Regions from separate parts of the Paenibacillus sp. FSL R5-0517 genome, predicted to be linked through region 2. Evidence: predicted binding sites of a transcription regulator. Region 2 holds the regulator's gene; the other holds the start of a gene.
The links. The regulator Rex, encoded in region 2, represses fermentation and respiration genes when NADH is low (regulators of the CRP and FNR family bind a similar motif). The targets are predictions, from matches to a motif close to TTGTGAAATATTTCACAA.
Positions count from the first base shown of each region.

Region 1 (8,350 bases), 220 kb from region 2:
AAAAACCTTCGCCCGAACCGCCAATCGGCAGTCCATACACTTTGTCTTCATACGTAAATGGCTCAAGGGATGTAAACTGGTCCTGGATGCCCAACTCTTGAAGGATTGGAGTCAGATCAAGCAGCATACCTTCCTTGGCATACACTTTGGAATCCGGACTGCCGAACAGTTCAAATATATCCGGCGGGTTACCTGCCGCCATCTCCCCGCGAAGCTTCTCCTTGCGATTCACATCGGATTCGACACCATCCAGCGTAAAGGTCAGATTGGGTATCTCACCCTCCACTTTGTCCACAACGTCCTGCAGAATGGCCAATCGTTTCTGTTTGTCAGCCCCCACCTGCGTGTGGCGAAGGAGCATCTCAACCGGTTCCTTACTTGTTTCCTCCACAGGTGTATTGCCTGCGCCTTGCTGTGGCTCGTTACTTGAGCTTGCACATCCCGCCAAAGTCCATGAAGTGATAAGCAATAATGAAAGCAGCAATGTCATTCTTTTTTTCATCGGGTTGACCCTCCTCAAGATATTGAGCATTTGGCTTTACACTCTGATTATAAAAAGCCGGAGCTTACATCGTAAGGATGACAATTCATCAATGGAGGGATAAAATCCTTCACTGGACAAAAAACAGCCCCTGCGAAGTATACTCGCAAGGGCTGCTTGGCTCTTGGTTTTTACGTTATATATAAATGTTGATCACTTATCGGAACAAGCCACGCCAGCCGTTTCCTGGCGACCTTGTTCGATGAGGCGATACGCCCGCTCCACTTCTTCTTCACTTGGTGAAGGAACGCCATCCAGTGGATATATTTTGCCGAGTGCTTCCCATTTGTAGATCCCCATCTGATGGTATGGAAGAATTTCGAACTTCTCGACGCCATTTAATGTTCCAATAAACCGTCCGAGGTTAAGCAGATCCTCTTCCTCGTTATGAATGCCAGGCACATACACGTGGCGTATCCACATTTTCCGACCTTGCTCCGATAACCACTTGGCCGTTTTCAATGTTCTCTCGTTGGATTTGCCTGTCAGCTTGATATGTTTCTCGTCATCAATATGCTTGAGATCCAGCAGAACCAGGTCTGTGTTATCGAGCAGATCGTGAATCCGTTCCGGTTCGTTAAATCCGTTGCTGTCCAGTGTCGTATGCAATCCCCAGCGACGTTTCACTTCTTTGAAAATTTCGCCTACAAAGTGGGCCTGCAACGTTGGTTCTCCGCCAGATATCGTGAGTCCGCCTCCGGAGCTGCGGTAATAGGATAGATATGGCTCAATTTCAGCCAGTACCTCCTCAAGTGTCATTTCTTTTCCACCATCCAGCGCCCATGTATCAGGGTTATGGCAATACTGACACTTGAGTAGACATCCTTGCATAAAAAGCACGAAGCGGATGCCTGGGCCGTCAACCGTCCCGAAAGTTTCGAGTGAATGAATATGTCCGTTAACCATGCTGCCTCTTCCTTTCTGTATCCGCATCCGCTGTGCGTTTAATATGAGTTGGAATGTCTTGCTCTAGCGGTCTTCTACTTGCATATTACTTACATCGAGCCATGGAACGTACGGTTGATGACATCCAACTGTTGTTCACGAGTCAGTTTAATGAAGTTAACCGCATATCCGGATACCCGTACTGTCAGTTGCGGATAGTTTTCCGGGTGATCCATCGCATCAATCAGTTGCTGACGATCAAATACGTTAACGTTCAGATGATGAGCGTTTTGACCAAAGTAGCCATCCATCATCGCAGTGAGATTGGATTTACGTGTAGTCTCCTCTTTACCCAATGCTTTTGGCACGATGGAGAAGGTATTGGAAATCCCGTCAAGACTGTGTTCATAAGGCAATTTGGCTACAGAGCCAAGGGAAGCCAGGGCACCTTTTTTGTCACGACCATGCATTGGGTTCGCACCTGGAGCAAATGGTTCACCTGCTTTACGACCGTCCGGTGTAGTCCCTGTTTTCTTACCATATACCACGTTGGAAGTGATCGTCAGAACGGATTGTGTTGGTATTGCGTTACGGTATGCTTTGTGCTTACGAATCATGCCCATGAAGCTCTCAACCAGTTCAACAGCAATGCTGTCCACGCTATCTTCATTGTTACCGTAACAAGGGAAGTCGCCTTCGATTTCGAAATCAACAGCGATGCCTTGTTCGTTACGGATTGGTTTTACTTTGGCATATTTGATGGCACTCAGTGAATCTGCTGTAACCGAGAGACCCGCGATACCACAAGCCATCGTACGTACAATGTCACGGTCATGCAATGCCATTTCGATACGCTCATAGCTGTATTTATCGTGCATGTAGTGAATGACGTTGAGGGTATTCATATACAGCTTCGCGAGCCACTCCATCATTGGTTTGAAGCGTTTCATGACCTCATTGTAATCCAGCACTTCACTGGTAATGGCAGGATACTCCGGTCCGACCTGTGCTCCGGATTTCTCGTCACGACCACCGTTGATCGCATACAGGAGAGCTTTTGCCAAGTTGGCACGAGCGCCGAAGAATTGCATTTGTTTCCCGATCTTCATCGCCGATACACAGCATGCAATACCGTAATCGTCACCATAGATTGGACGCATCAGGTCATCATTTTCATACTGGATTGAACTGGTTTCAATGGATACTTTGCTGCAATAATCTTTGAAAGCTTCTGGAAGCTTCGTGGACCATAGTACAGTCAGGTTCGGTTCTGGTGCAGGACCCAGGTTGTGCAGGGTATGCAGGAAACGGAAGCTGTTTTTCGTTACGCGTGTTTCACCATTCACTGACATACCGCCGATGGACTCCGTCACCCATGTTGGATCTCCACTGAACAGTTCGTTGTAATCCGGTGTACGCAGGAATTTGACAATCCGCAGTTTCATTACGAAATGGTCAACGAGTTCCTGAGCCTGTTCTTCGGACAGAATGCCTTCTTGCAGGTCACGTTCAATGTAGATATCCAGGAAAGAAGATACACGTCCCAGAGACATCGCAGCACCGTTCTGCTCTTTGATGGCAGCGAGATAACCGAAGTACAACCATTGGAACGCTTCTTTTGCAGTAGTCGCTGGCAAGGAAATATCGAACCCGTGCATATCACCCAATTGTTTCAATTCTTGCAATGCACGAATCTGCTCAGACAATTCTTCCCGCAGACGAATGACATCTTCATCAATAACATCAACTTCGAGTGCGTTCAATTCGCCTTTTTTGTTACGGATCAGGAAGTCTACTCCGTACAAAGCTACACGACGATAGTCTCCGATGATCCGGCCACGGCCGTAAGCATCTGGCAGACCTGTAATAATCCCTGCTTTACGCGCTGCACGCATATCCGAAGTATAAGCATCGAATACACCCTGGTTATGTGTTTTGCGAATGTTTGTAAATATATCAATGACGCCTTGAGGCAATTCGAAGCCATATGCTTCACATGCATCAATCATCATCCGGATTCCGCCTGTTGGTTGAATGGAACGTCTGAATGGAGCATCCGTCTGAACGCCGACAATCTGTTCTTTGGACTGATCCAGATAACCTGGTTGATGAGAAACAATTGTCGCTGGTGTGTTCACATCAACATCAAGTACACCGCCGTTATCCCGTTCTTTTTTGGTCAAATCAGATACGATCTCCCACAATTCTTTGGTATTCTGGGTTGCACCTGCTAGGAATGCTTCATCACCGTAATACGGAGTCAAGTTGTGTGCCAGAAAATCATTCACATCTACGGATTTGGTCCATGTTCCTTTGGTAAAGTTTCTCCAGCCTGTTTGTTGTTTGACATCTTTTTCAATCACCGACATCTTAATCCCTCCACTAATTTGGATTTCTGGACACATAACATCTTGCTTCATTCGTAGCATTGTGTGCCCAGAGCCGCGATTAATGTGAATTGTTTCACATAAACCGGATCATGTTCTCTCTACTTGGGAACCGGAACCGCGGGATGAATGTTTTTCTTACATTTTCAGTATACGTCTTGAGGCTTTCATCATCTGTGATTTTTGTCACAAAGTCAGTGAACTAACTCACTCCACCTGCGCTATGTCCTATTGAACCCTGTAAATTCACACATAGCCACTGCGCGGGCAGAACAACCTTCCAATCGCTGCTCACTATTTAAATTTACTGAAAAAGCGAATGAACATTAGGTGGTGTACACTGGCCACTGCAAGTAGAGAATAACCTTCCGATCGCTGTTATCCCCGGATTTTTTGATCACTTTTTCAAAGGTGAAAATCCGTTGATAAAGGCGAACGCTCCGCTTCTTCAGGTTTTTTCTCTCCTCTCCGTTATCGTGTACATGTGTAGTTCAACTGATAAAACAACAAAGTTCAAAATTTATTTTAAAGACGCATGCTTCGCTTTTTAGGTTTGTTCTGCCCCTCTGTTGTTGTGTAAAGGGAATAGTTCAAACGGCCACATCACGGATTCCGTGTAACCTCTTTAGAACCCTTTTGCTCTTCTATGCTGGAGCAAATCAAATCTTAGAATATACCCTGAAAAACAGGTGCTTCACTCTTCTGTTTTTCTGCCCGTTCTGCTCTGTTCGTCATCGTGTTAGTGTCTCACTTGCTCACTTAACTTCGTGTAACCTCTATAAAGACGGCAATCGGGGCTCCCCTCTCGGGGAACCCTGATCTTTTTTTGCCGTAAGGCACGCTTCGTTCTAGATTTGTTATTCAAACTTTCCGTAGAAAGCGTTGCGGTATACATCAGCCAGTTCAGTTACCAGCGGCAACTTCGGATTGGCGGTTGTGCATTGGTCTTCAAAGGCACGGTCTGCCAGATAATCTACATGTGCTTCGAAGTCTTTAGCATCAAATCCGATTTCTTGGAACGATTCTTCAATGCCCAATGTTTTGTTCAGTTTACGAATGGCATTAATAAGACTGGTTACGCCTTCTTCTGTCGTACGTGCAGGCAGTCCCAGAATCCGGGCAATTTCGGCATACCGCTCATCCGCTACAAAGTGCGAATATTTCGGGAACGATGCAAATTTGGTCGGTTTTTTCGCGTTGTAACGAATAACGTGTGGCATCAGAATTGCATTGGTGCGTCCGTGTGCGGTGTGGTACTGACCGCCCCATTTGTGCGCCAAGCTGTGGTTAATGCCCAGGAATGCGTTGGCAAAAGCCATACCGGCAATGGTGGAGGCATTATGCATTTTCTCACGTGCCAGTTTATCACCTTGCAGTGCCGATTGCTCCAGGTATTGGAATACCAGTTGAATCGCTTTGATCGCAAGGCCATCCGTGTAATCATTCGCCATGACAGACACATAAGCTTCAATCGCATGAGTCAGTACGTCCATACCTGTATCTGCAACGGCTGTTCTAGGCAGAGAGTATACGAATTCCGGATCGACAATCGCTACGTCTGGTGTCAGCTCATAGTCGGCCAATGGATATTTAGTATTCCCTTGATTTTTATCTGTGATAACCGCGAACGATGTTACTTCAGAACCTGTACCGGATGTCGTTGGAATCGCTACAAATTTCGCTTTTACGCCGAGACGTGGATATTTATAGATCCGTTTGCGGATATCCATGAATTTTTGTTTCAGATCGTTAAAGTCCGTGTCCGGATATTCATAGAACAACCACATGGCTTTCGCAGCATCCATCGGTGATCCCCCGCCGAGTGCGATAATGCAATCTGGCTGGAAGCGGCGCATCATTTCGGTTCCGCGATCTACCGTTGTTGTGGATGGATCTGGCTCCACATCAGAGAATACTTCGATTGCTACCGGCATTTGGCGTTGACGCAGATAGTGTTCTACCTTTTCAACATATCCCAGTTTCACCATCATGGCATCCGTAATAATCGCCACACGTGTGATGTCAGGCATTTTGGCAAGATACTGTGTTGCCCCTTTTTCGAAGTAGACTTTGTTCGGCACTTTGAACCATTGCATATTCACGGTACGGCGAGCCACCCTTTTCACATTGATTAAGTTCACAGCGGTTACGTTGGAAGAAGTCGAGTTACGTCCATATGATCCGCATCCCAGTGTCAATGATGGCATATTCGTGTTGTAGATATCCCCGATGGCACCATGTGTAGATGGTGAATTCACAATGATCCGTCCAGTTTGCAGACGATCTGCGAATTTGCCAATCACTTCTTCATTTGTGGAGTGGATCACCGAGGAGTGCCCCATGCCGCCAAAAGCAACCACTTCTGCTGCACGCTCAATGCCCTCTGCTGCTGTTTTGACTTTGTAACAAGCGAGTACCGGACTTAATTTCTCTGCCGACAATGGGAATTTGGTACCTACCCCTTCAATCTCGGCTACAAGAATTTTGGTGCCTGCAGGAACTTCAATTCCGCACAACTTCGCAATGCTCACCGCAGATTGACCCACAATCGCCGGGTTCACCGCACATTTCTCGGCATTAATTGCACCTGCTGTCAATTTTGCTGCTTCATCTTTGTTAACAAAGTAACAGCCATTCGCGATCATTTTTTTCTTCACTTGATCAAAGATCGGTTCTTCAATGATGACCGCTTGCTCGGAAGCACAGATCATGCCGTTGTCGAAGGACTTGGACAGGATCAAATCCGTCACTGCTTGATTGATATCCGCGCTTTTCTCGATAAAGCAAGGAACGTTACCCGGTCCTACGCCCAGTGCGGGTTTACCACAGCTGTACGCTGCACGTACCATGCCTGATCCGCCTGTTGCCAGAATGAGAGCCACATCATTGTGATTCATCAGTTCGTTCGTACGATCCATGGAAGGATCATCAATCCATTGGATACAATCTGCTGGAGCACCATGCTTCACCGCTGCATCCCGCAGGATTTTGGCAGCTTCGCGGCTACAATTCTGTGCAGATGGGTGGAAACCAAAGATAATCGGGTTACGCGTCTTGATGGAGATCAGTGCTTTAAACATCGTTGTTGATGTTGGATTCGTGACGGGTGTAATCCCCATAATAATACCGACCGGCTCCGCGATTTTCTGGAAGCTCTCATACTCGTTATCTTCAATTACACCTACGGTTTTGTCATACTTGATGCTGTGGTAGACATATTCTGTTGCAAATATATTTTTGGTGATTTTATCCTCATATACTCCGCGGCCTGTTTCTTCTACGGCCATCTTGGCGAGCATCATGTGTTTATCCAGACCCGCAAGCGCCATCGCTTGCACAATCCGGTCAATCTGCATCTGATCCATCTTCATGAATGCGGCGTGTGCTTTATTCGCTTTGTCGATTAACGTTTGAATATACTGACCTGCTGTCGGTTCTTTTGCTGGGGCGACCTCGTTCTTTACAGCCATCTCCCTCATCCTCCTAAAGGTTCGTATTGGTTTGTCTCTCTTCTTTACATTCACATCGTAACATGACCATAAACTTAATTATGTGATTTTTTTCACAAAGTATAACAAATTTAATTTAAGTTTTGTAGTGTCCTTCATCCAACCATTTTCACTTCCTATTTAAAGTATAGGGCTGTAAAAATCATGTTCTCCAATAAAAGTGAATTTAATCACAATGTTTGAAATTTCGTCATTTTTGCCCCCTTTCCTTCCCCCTCAAACGGTAAGATTAGGTATATACTGAACTTAAAAATTGAACCACCGCAATTTGTACCGTCCTTCCTCCCGGCCGAGATGACCCTGATCAGGACGGCAACGGTTTGCGGCAAACCTCGGAGGCTACTGCAAGCTACAGGAGTCCATCCGACGGACACAAAGGGGAGATAGACTTATGTTAGAACTAACAACTGTACTGGAAAAACGCGGCAATACGAACTGTTTCTCGGAAGCGAATTTCAACCATCTGCTGGTTACCATGAAAGATAGAACCTATCCGGAAGGTACACATCTGTACTGGGAAGGAGACGTCTCTGACAAACTTTATTATATGAAACGGGGCCGTGCCCAGATCACCAAATCCACGGATGAAGGCAAGGAACTAATCATGTACATGTATCAGTCCGGTGATATGATTGGGCAGGCTGATCCCTTCTTCGGCTCGAAACACACCTTCTCAGCGGAAGTACTGGAGGATAGTGAGATCGGTGTACTGGAGCATAAGGACCTGGAGATGCTAATCTGCCAGCATTGTGACTTCGCGATCGACTTTATGAAATGGATGGGCATCCACCACCGGTTGACACAGACGAAGTTCCGGGATCTCATGTTATATGGCAAACCAGGTGCGCTTTGCTCCACCCTCATTCGATTGTCGAATTCGTATGGTGAGCCTCATGGAGAGCATGTCATTATTCATAAAAAAATTACCCACACGGACCTGTCCAATATGATTGGAGCTACCCGTGAAAGTGTAAACCGCATGTTAAGCGATCTGCGCAAGAAAGATGCGATCGAATATGACAATGGCA
Region 1 is NZ_CP150235.1:4,567,744-4,576,093, forward strand. It holds gene MKX40_RS20315 (extracellular solute-binding protein) at 1-502, opposite strand, end outside; gene pflA (pyruvate formate-lyase-activating protein) at 695-1,447, opposite strand; gene pflB (formate C-acetyltransferase) at 1,537-3,795, opposite strand; gene adhE (bifunctional acetaldehyde-CoA/alcohol dehydrogenase) at 4,671-7,283, opposite strand; gene MKX40_RS20335 (Crp/Fnr family transcriptional regulator) at 7,714-8,350, shown strand, end outside.
Region 1: the regulator Rex is predicted to act here: its motif matches at 3,878-3,895, upstream of pflB (formate C-acetyltransferase).

Region 2 (8,350 bases):
GGAGGCCTTGTCCGTATCGATAAATCGAGAGATTACAGTGACGAATCCTCAGGGTGTCATTGAAGGGACAGCAATCGGTCTGGCCCCTTCAGGAGCACTCGTTGTGGAAAAACACGATGGAGAACAAGTACACGTCATCTCTGGTGAGATTTCCTGGAAATCGTAAACAATATGTCGAATTTTACTGGGAAAATGAACATAAGACGTGAAGTTTGAGCAGAACTTTGGTATACTGTCTTCGTGAGGCGATATCGGCTAATGCAGACCGAATTGCACTCCCGTAACAGTAACCTTTGTTCTGCTTTGATGTGTTTGATGTAAGCAGATCGCAGTGCAAGAATGAAATACGTTTAAGTGAGTTGTTGGATTCTGCTCTGAGCCGAAGAGGACCGAGACAGAAGGGACGATCGCAAGTGACTCTTTTTTGACTTTTCGGGACTTTTTAGTGGAAAACTAAAAGGTTTTTTTGTTGCGTTTTATTTGAAAAGAAGAAAGGAGCCATGAGAGAAAATGGCAAACAAACAAGCGATGAATATTGTGAAAATGAAAAAATATAAGCAGGATGGCGTGCCGCTTACGATGATCACGGCTTACGATTATCCTACAGCGCTCCTCGCAGAGGAAGCAGGAATTGATCTGATTCTAGTTGGTGATTCACTCGGCAATGTAGTGCTGGGTTATAACTCAACACTTCCGGTGACCATCGACGATATGGTGTACCATACACGTTCCGTCGTACGCGGGGCTGAGAAGACGTTTATCGTGGCTGATATGCCTTTTATGACTTATCATGGTAGCGTGGATGAGACGCTTAAGGGTGTACGTCGACTGATGCAAGAGGGGCATGCCCATGCGGTTAAGATGGAAGGCGGGGTGGAGATTGCGGACACCGTCAGAGCCGTTGTGCAAGCAGGTGTGCCTGTTCTTGGACATATCGGGCTGACACCTCAATCGGTCAATCAAATTGGTGGATATCGCATTCAGGGCAAGGATGCAGCGGATGCGAAACGTTTGATGGACGAAGCCAAAGCCTTGGAAGCTGCTGGTGCATTTGGCATCGTGCTTGAACTGGTTACGGAAGAAGTTGCACGGGCGATCTCGGAGGAACTGTCGATCCCTACCATTGGGATTGGTGCAGGACGGGGCTGTGACGGACAGGTACTGGTATTCCACGATGTGGTTCAATACGCCTCCCCGTATACGCCAAAACGTTTTGTCAAAACCTATGGAGATGTGGGTACATTAATCAGAACCAGCATCGAAGCTTACGTGAAAGAAGTTAAAGATCGTTCGTTCCCGGCCGAAGAGCATGTATTTAATGCTGCGGATGGTGTTCTGGATCAATTGTATGGACAACGCAAGGAAAAGGTGGGAAGTAACTCATGAAAGTATTACGGACAATCGCAGAGTTAAGACAGGAGCTAAGCTTGAAGCGTCAAGCGATTCGATCCAATGCGTCCGTTGTAGGTCTGGTACCGACAATGGGGTATCTACATCAAGGTCATGCAAGCTTGATGCAAGCAGCCAGACAACAGAGCGATATCGTGGTATTAAGCATATTCGTTAATCCAATTCAATTTGGTCCTAATGAAGATTTTGACAGCTATCCGCGGGATGAAGCCAGAGATGTGGAAACAGCACGCTCACAAGGAGTGGATATCGTATTTATTCCCTCAGTTGAAGAGATGTATCCACAGGCAACGCAGACAACGGTATCTGTGTCAAAATTGACTGAGCGCTTATGTGGCGCTTCCAGACCAGGACATTTTAACGGAGTAACGACGGTAGTATCGAAGCTTTTCAACATCGTGCAGCCACAGCGTGCTTTTTTTGGTATGAAAGACGCTCAGCAGGTTGCGGTTATTCAACAGATGGTGAATGATTTGAATATGCCTGTAGAAATTGTTCCCTGTCCGATTGTTCGCGAAGAGGATGGTCTTGCTCTTAGTTCACGTAATGTCTATCTTAACTCGGAGCAGCGTACACAGGCATTAGTTCTGTCGAAAGCACTGCGCACAGCCCAGGAAGCTGTAGATACAGGGATAGCTAGGAACGCTTCAGATATCCGTCGTATTTTGCGTGAGCAGATCGCAACCTCACCGCTTGCAGTGATTGACTATGCCGAGATTCAGGCTTTTCCAAGTCTGGAGCCGCTCGCAGATCAGGAAGTAGTTCAAGGACGTGACGATCTGCTCATTGCACTTGCGGTGAAATTCGGAAAAACAAGATTGATTGACAATATAAGGTTGCAAAAATCGGAGGTGCTGTCCCATGTTTAGAACACTCATGAAATCCAAAATTCACCGGGCTACGGTAACGGAAGCCAACTTGAACTATGTGGGTAGCATTACCATAGACGAAGATTTGATGGAAACATCCGACTTGATGGAAAACGAGAAAGTGCAGATTGTGAACAACAACAATGGTGCACGTCTGGAAACTTATGTGATTCCAGGACCGCGCGGAAGCGGGGTCATCTGTCTAAACGGTGCAGCTGCTCGTCTGGTGCAGCCTGGAGACAATGTCATTATCATTTCTTATGCCATGATGTCGCAAGAAGAGGCAAATACTCACAAACCAACCGTTGTGTTTGTAGATGGACAGAATAAACCTGTACAAACCATGAAGCAGGAAGTTCACGCAACAATTATGTAATCGACTGGTAAGGAGAATGAAATCGGCCCTTGAAGCAAAAAATGATTACAGGTCACTGCACTAATCCATTTTTTCAAGGGTGGGGATGCAACGATGTTCCAGCATGTTTTCGCAGAAATGAACGACATGTTAGATGAAATTATCAAGAGCTATCCTTCCGCTGAAGGTCTGAACAAACAAGAATTGCTGCAAAAGTGGAACTTGCTTAAGCGGATGAGTGACGGAATGTTGGATGAATGGCTGATGTTTGAAGAAAAGATGAGCCAGGTGAGGGAACGGGAGATGGATAAGCCTGCGTCCCTTGAACCGGAACAGGAAGCTGTCACCGCTCTGCCTGAACTCCATCTGGAATGTTTCAGTCGAGGACAAGGATATTTCAAATTACAGATGTATCCGCAGGCGATCTTGCAGTTCTCCCGGGTTGTGACCGACCATCCGGAGAGTGCATTAACTCGTTTTTACTTGGCACTCGCATATCTGAATCTGGAACAAATCGCTGAAGCCGGGACACATTTGCAGCAGATCATGTATCTTAAGGGCTCACCTCGCTTGAAAGGGCTTGTATGTAACGCTCTGGGCTGTATTCAAGCCAAGCTTGCGAACCCGGAGGCTGCATGTTCACTCTTTGCACAGGCCCTTCAGTATGACCCGACATTGACCGAACCGCTGTACAACATGGAAGCTTGCAGGTTGAACAGGGGAAAATTGCAATATGCTAATCAGCTGACGACCCTTCATTAAGCGGGAATTCGGCGACAAAAAAACGGTGTTCCCTCCTTTGGCATAGCGGCGGGGACACCGCTTTTTTGTCAGTTAATTTTCAAATCCCCTTTTTTTTGCTATGCTGTAACATAGACTGGAATGGAAGGGACCGTATATTGCAATGAAATTTGCCGTATTGGATTTCGAAACAACCGGCACGCAGTCCGACGGTGAGATTATACAAGCCGGACTTGCCATCATAGATCATGACTTCAGCATAACTCAAATATATAGTTCTTATGTGAACCCTGGTGTCCCGATTCCCCCGTTTATCTCGGGGCTAACGGGTATTACCGATGAAGATGTGGCGGACGCTCCATCACTCGAAGAGATGATGATGGAGATGGTTCCGCTGCTTAACGATGTGGTGCTTGTTGGACACAACGTCGCTTTTGATTTTCACTTTTTGCAGAATGCTCTTGACCGTTGCGGTTATCTGCCGTTCACTGGCCGTATTCTGGATACCATTGATTTTCTGAAGATTACGTTCCCATCACTGGGTTCTTATCAACTAGGTTATGTGTCTTCTGAATTTGGATTTCAACATGATCGCCCTCACCAGGCCGACAGTGACGCACTGGCGACAGCCTATGTGCTGCTCAAGTGTCTGGATGAGTTAAAGGAATTACCGCTCATAACGATTCAACGGCTCAGTGACCTGTTCGCACCAGAAGACAGTGACTTGGGTTGGTTCTTGGACGGGATGCGCAGTGAGAAGGAAGCAGAGCCGATTCAGGATCTGGACGGACATACCTATTATCGGCAGCTTGCTCTTAATGTAAGTGATTGGACCGATATTGGTGCACCACGTGATGAGCGGGAAGGTAACCCCCTCGATGGTGTAAGCTTCGAACAGTTTATGGACCAGGTTCGGGAGAACTTGAAGGATACGCTGGATCATTACGAAGAGCGTGAAGCGCAGACCCAGATGTTCAGCAGTGTAAGGCAAGCCCTGGATGAAGAGAAACATCTCTTGATCGAAGCTGGAACAGGTACCGGTAAATCTCTGGGTTATCTGCTGCCAGCGATATACGAAAGTGTGAAACAAGAACAGAAAGTCATGGTCAGCACGCATACGATCAATTTGCAGGAGCAATTGAGAGAGCGAGATATTCCGATGCTGACCCAAGTGGTTCCGTTTCCGTTTAAGGCTGCTGTCTTCAAAGGACGTGGACATTACCTGTGCCTGCGCAAATTTGAACACAAAATCAATAAACGTGAATTCGCCACGCCCAAAGAGGATTATTTCACAGCCGCTCAGATGATTGTGTGGCTCACACAGACTGAAACTGGAGATGATGAGGAGCTTAACCTTAGCGGACGCGGAGGCGACTTCTGGGAGACTGTACAGAGCGAATCCGAGTCCTGTCTGGGAAGATCCTGCCCATGGTTCCGCAAATGTTTCTATCATCGCGCCAAACATGAGGCCGGGTTGTCTGATATCGTAATAACCAATCACTCCAAATTGTTTACGGATGTCAAAGCAGCACATCAGTTGTTGCCAGCCTATGAGAGTCTTGTGATCGATGAGGCCCATCATCTGGAAGATGTAGCGGGTAAACATCTCGGAATGCATATGAAATATTTCACGTTGGTTCATACCCTGACCCGTCTGTTTAAAGACAGTCGTAATGGACAACTGCCTATGCTTCGTTCGCAGTTATCCGGGCATGAAAATTCGGTGCAATGGGGCTCCATGGTAGATCAGATGTTCCCGCTAGCTGTTGAGGTTAAGGAACTGTGGGATCGTATGAGCGATGCTCTGTTCGGTCTTTTGCCTGAACGAAGTGATGCTTCACCGGGAGAGACAGGGCAATTTTCCCTGCGCCTGAAGGCATCTCAGAAACCTGCGAAATGGCAGGAGTTGCAGGATCTGGAGAACCAGATCTATGTGACTCTGGGCGATTTGGTTCGCAAAGGGGACAAATTGCTGCTTGAGGTGAAAGAGGATCAGGATGATTATCAATCGGATAGTCTGATTACGGACATTACAGGACTGCTGAAAGATCTGACCACATTGAAGGAGAATCTGCGATTCTTCATGCGTATGGATGATGCCAAAACGGTGTACTGGATGGAAGCCAGCGGTCAGTTCCGCAGTAAATCTCTTCAACTGTACGCCGTACCTGTCGATGTCAGTGCACAACTGAAGGATTTGTTCTTTGATAAAAAGAAAAGTGTTGTGCTTACATCGGCTACGCTCTCTGTAGATAAGTCATTCCAGTTCATGATTGAGCAGCTTGGCTTACAGGAAGCCTCTGAGAATAATCGGCTGTTAACGTCGATGCTGCCATCACCTTTTAATTATCGTGATCAGGCACTTCTAGTGATTCCGCGTGATTTCCCAAGTGTGAAAGGCAGTGTGGGTGATGCGCACTTTGTCAATATGCTGGTGCAATCACTCGCAGAGACCGCAATTGCCACGCGTGGACGCATGATGGTTCTGTTTACTTCATACAAGATGCTTCGACAGGTCTATGATCCGCTGAAGGAGGCACTGTCTGGTAACGACATCTCGTTGTTGGGTCAAGGTGTGGACAGTGGAAGCCGCTCCAAGTTAACTCGCAGGTTCCAGGATGCCAAAGCTACGGTACTCTTGGGCACAAGCAGCTTCTGGGAGGGTGTAGATATCCCGGGAGAAGCACTGACCTGTCTCGCTATTGTGCGTCTGCCTTTCCAGCCGCCGAATCATCCGTTGGTTGAAGCCAAGAGTGAATTGCTCCAGGAGCAAAAGAAAAATCCATTCATGAAACTGTCTGTGCCGCAAGCGGTCATTCGTTTCAAGCAAGGATTTGGCCGATTGGTGCGAACAGCGAAGGACAGAGGTATTGTCATTGTTTATGATACACGTGTGATCGAAGCGTACTATGGCAAATTCTTTTTATATTCATTACCTGGTCCCAAAATGGAGCATATGCTCACGGAGCAGATGGTTCCACGGATTACCGAGTGGTTAGAAAAACCAGTTAATGAACAAGAATAATGGTTGATTTTGTTTGTTATATCATTGCATGACACTATCGTTTGGCGTTAAACTTTATTAGATATTTCCGTATCCGATTAAAGCAGTTGCACGTAAGAACTTATAACCTAAATTACAAAGAGCATTCTGTATAAAATGTCACGTCTATCTTTGAGTTTATACAGAATGCTCATCTTTTCATCTATTATTTTATCGTGGCATTGGTAAGGGGGAGCAAGAATGAAATCGGATAAAATTTCGGAAGCGGTGGTACGACGTCTGCCTGTATACTTGCGCTATTTGAACGAGTTACATCAGCGTGAGGTGGCTACTGTTTCTTCTCAAGAACTTGGACAGAGGCTGGATCTGAATCCGGCCCAAATTCGAAAAGACCTGGCTTACTTCGGTGATTTTGGTCGAAAAGGGATCGGGTATGATGTATCCTATTTGATCGAGAAAATTCGTCACATTCTCAAAATTGATCAGCAAATTAATGTAGCTTTGGTAGGTGCGGGTAACCTGGGACAGGCCTTGTCCAACTACAACGCATATCTGAAAGACAACATGAAGATTGTTGCTGTATTCGATGCATATGGACCGAAGATTGGTAGTCAAATCAACAGTTTGACGGTAAAACCAATGAATGAATTAACGGAAGCGGTTAAGACAGATAACATCCGCATCGGAATTATTACCGTTCCGGATACGGAAGCTCAAAATGTAGCCGATCAACTTATTGAGTCGGGAATCGAAGCGATTCTTAATTTTGCACCAACCATTCTAAAAACACCGCCACATATCCGCATTCACCATGCTGACTTTACAACGGATCTGCTTAGTTTGGCCTATTACTTGGAGACTGGAAAGGACGACGAGGAAGATGACAACAAATAGATGGGTAATTCACAACGGCAAATTTGCCGTTAATGAAGGCACTACATGGAACGTGGTTCATGGATACATGGTTGTCGAGAATGACAAGATTGTGCATATTGGTGAGACATTGCCGGATGGAGACGAAAATTGTACCAAAGTGGATGGAAAAGGATTGTTCTTCCTGCCGGGTCTGATCAATACGCATGGTCATGCAGCGATGTCGTTGCTTAGAGGACACGGGGACGATCTTGCGTTACAAGTATGGTTGCAGGAAAAAATGTGGCCGATGGAAGCAAAAATGACTTCTCAAGACGTATATTGGGGAACTTCGCTATCCGTGCTTGAAATGTTGAAAGGCGGAACTACAGCTTTCCTGGACATGTATGATCACATGGATCAGGTTGCCAAAGTTGTGGAACAATCCGGCGTTAGAGCAGCACTTGCACGTGGTGTAATCGGGCTGTGCTCGGAAGAAGAGCAATTGCGGAAGCTGGAGGAGTCGGCAGCGTTTGCGCGTGAGTGGAATGGACAGGCAGATGGTCGCATCACAACCGTAATCTCGCCACACGCACCATATACATGCCCTCCTGACTACATAGAGAAGCTTGTACAGGTCGCAAATGATCTTAACCTTCCTCTGCATACACATATGTCGGAAACGCTTCGTGAAGTGGAGCAGAACGTTACAGACTATGGACTGCGTCCTGTGGCACATCTGGAGAAACTGGGCTTTTTCTCCCGTCCATCCCTGGTAGCACATGCGGTGCATCTAAATGATGAAGAGATTGAAATTTTGGCCCGCCATGATGTGGCTGTATCCCATAACCCGGGAAGTAACCTGAAACTCGCTTCCGGTGTTGCGCGGGTACCTGCATTACTGAAAGCAGGAGTTACCGTGTCACTCGGAACCGACGGACCGGCAAGCAACAACAACCTGGATATGTTTGAAGAAATGAGACTGGCTGCATTGATCCACAAAGGTGTGTCTGGTGATCCGACTGCCGTGCCAGCGGGCGAAGCGTTACTACTCGGAACTTCATATGGTGCTAAATCCATCTTCCTGAACAATACCGGTGCGCTTCAGGTAGGCATGAA
Region 2 is NZ_CP150235.1:4,343,191-4,351,540, reverse strand. It holds gene MKX40_RS19235 (biotin--[acetyl-CoA-carboxylase] ligase) at 1-166, shown strand, start outside; gene panB (3-methyl-2-oxobutanoate hydroxymethyltransferase) at 511-1,386, shown strand; gene panC (pantoate--beta-alanine ligase) at 1,383-2,279, shown strand; gene panD (aspartate 1-decarboxylase) at 2,272-2,655, shown strand; gene MKX40_RS19215 (hypothetical protein) at 2,749-3,396, shown strand; gene dinG (ATP-dependent DNA helicase DinG) at 3,539-6,400, shown strand; gene MKX40_RS19205 (redox-sensing transcriptional repressor Rex) at 6,620-7,273, shown strand; gene MKX40_RS19200 (amidohydrolase) at 7,260-8,350, shown strand, end outside.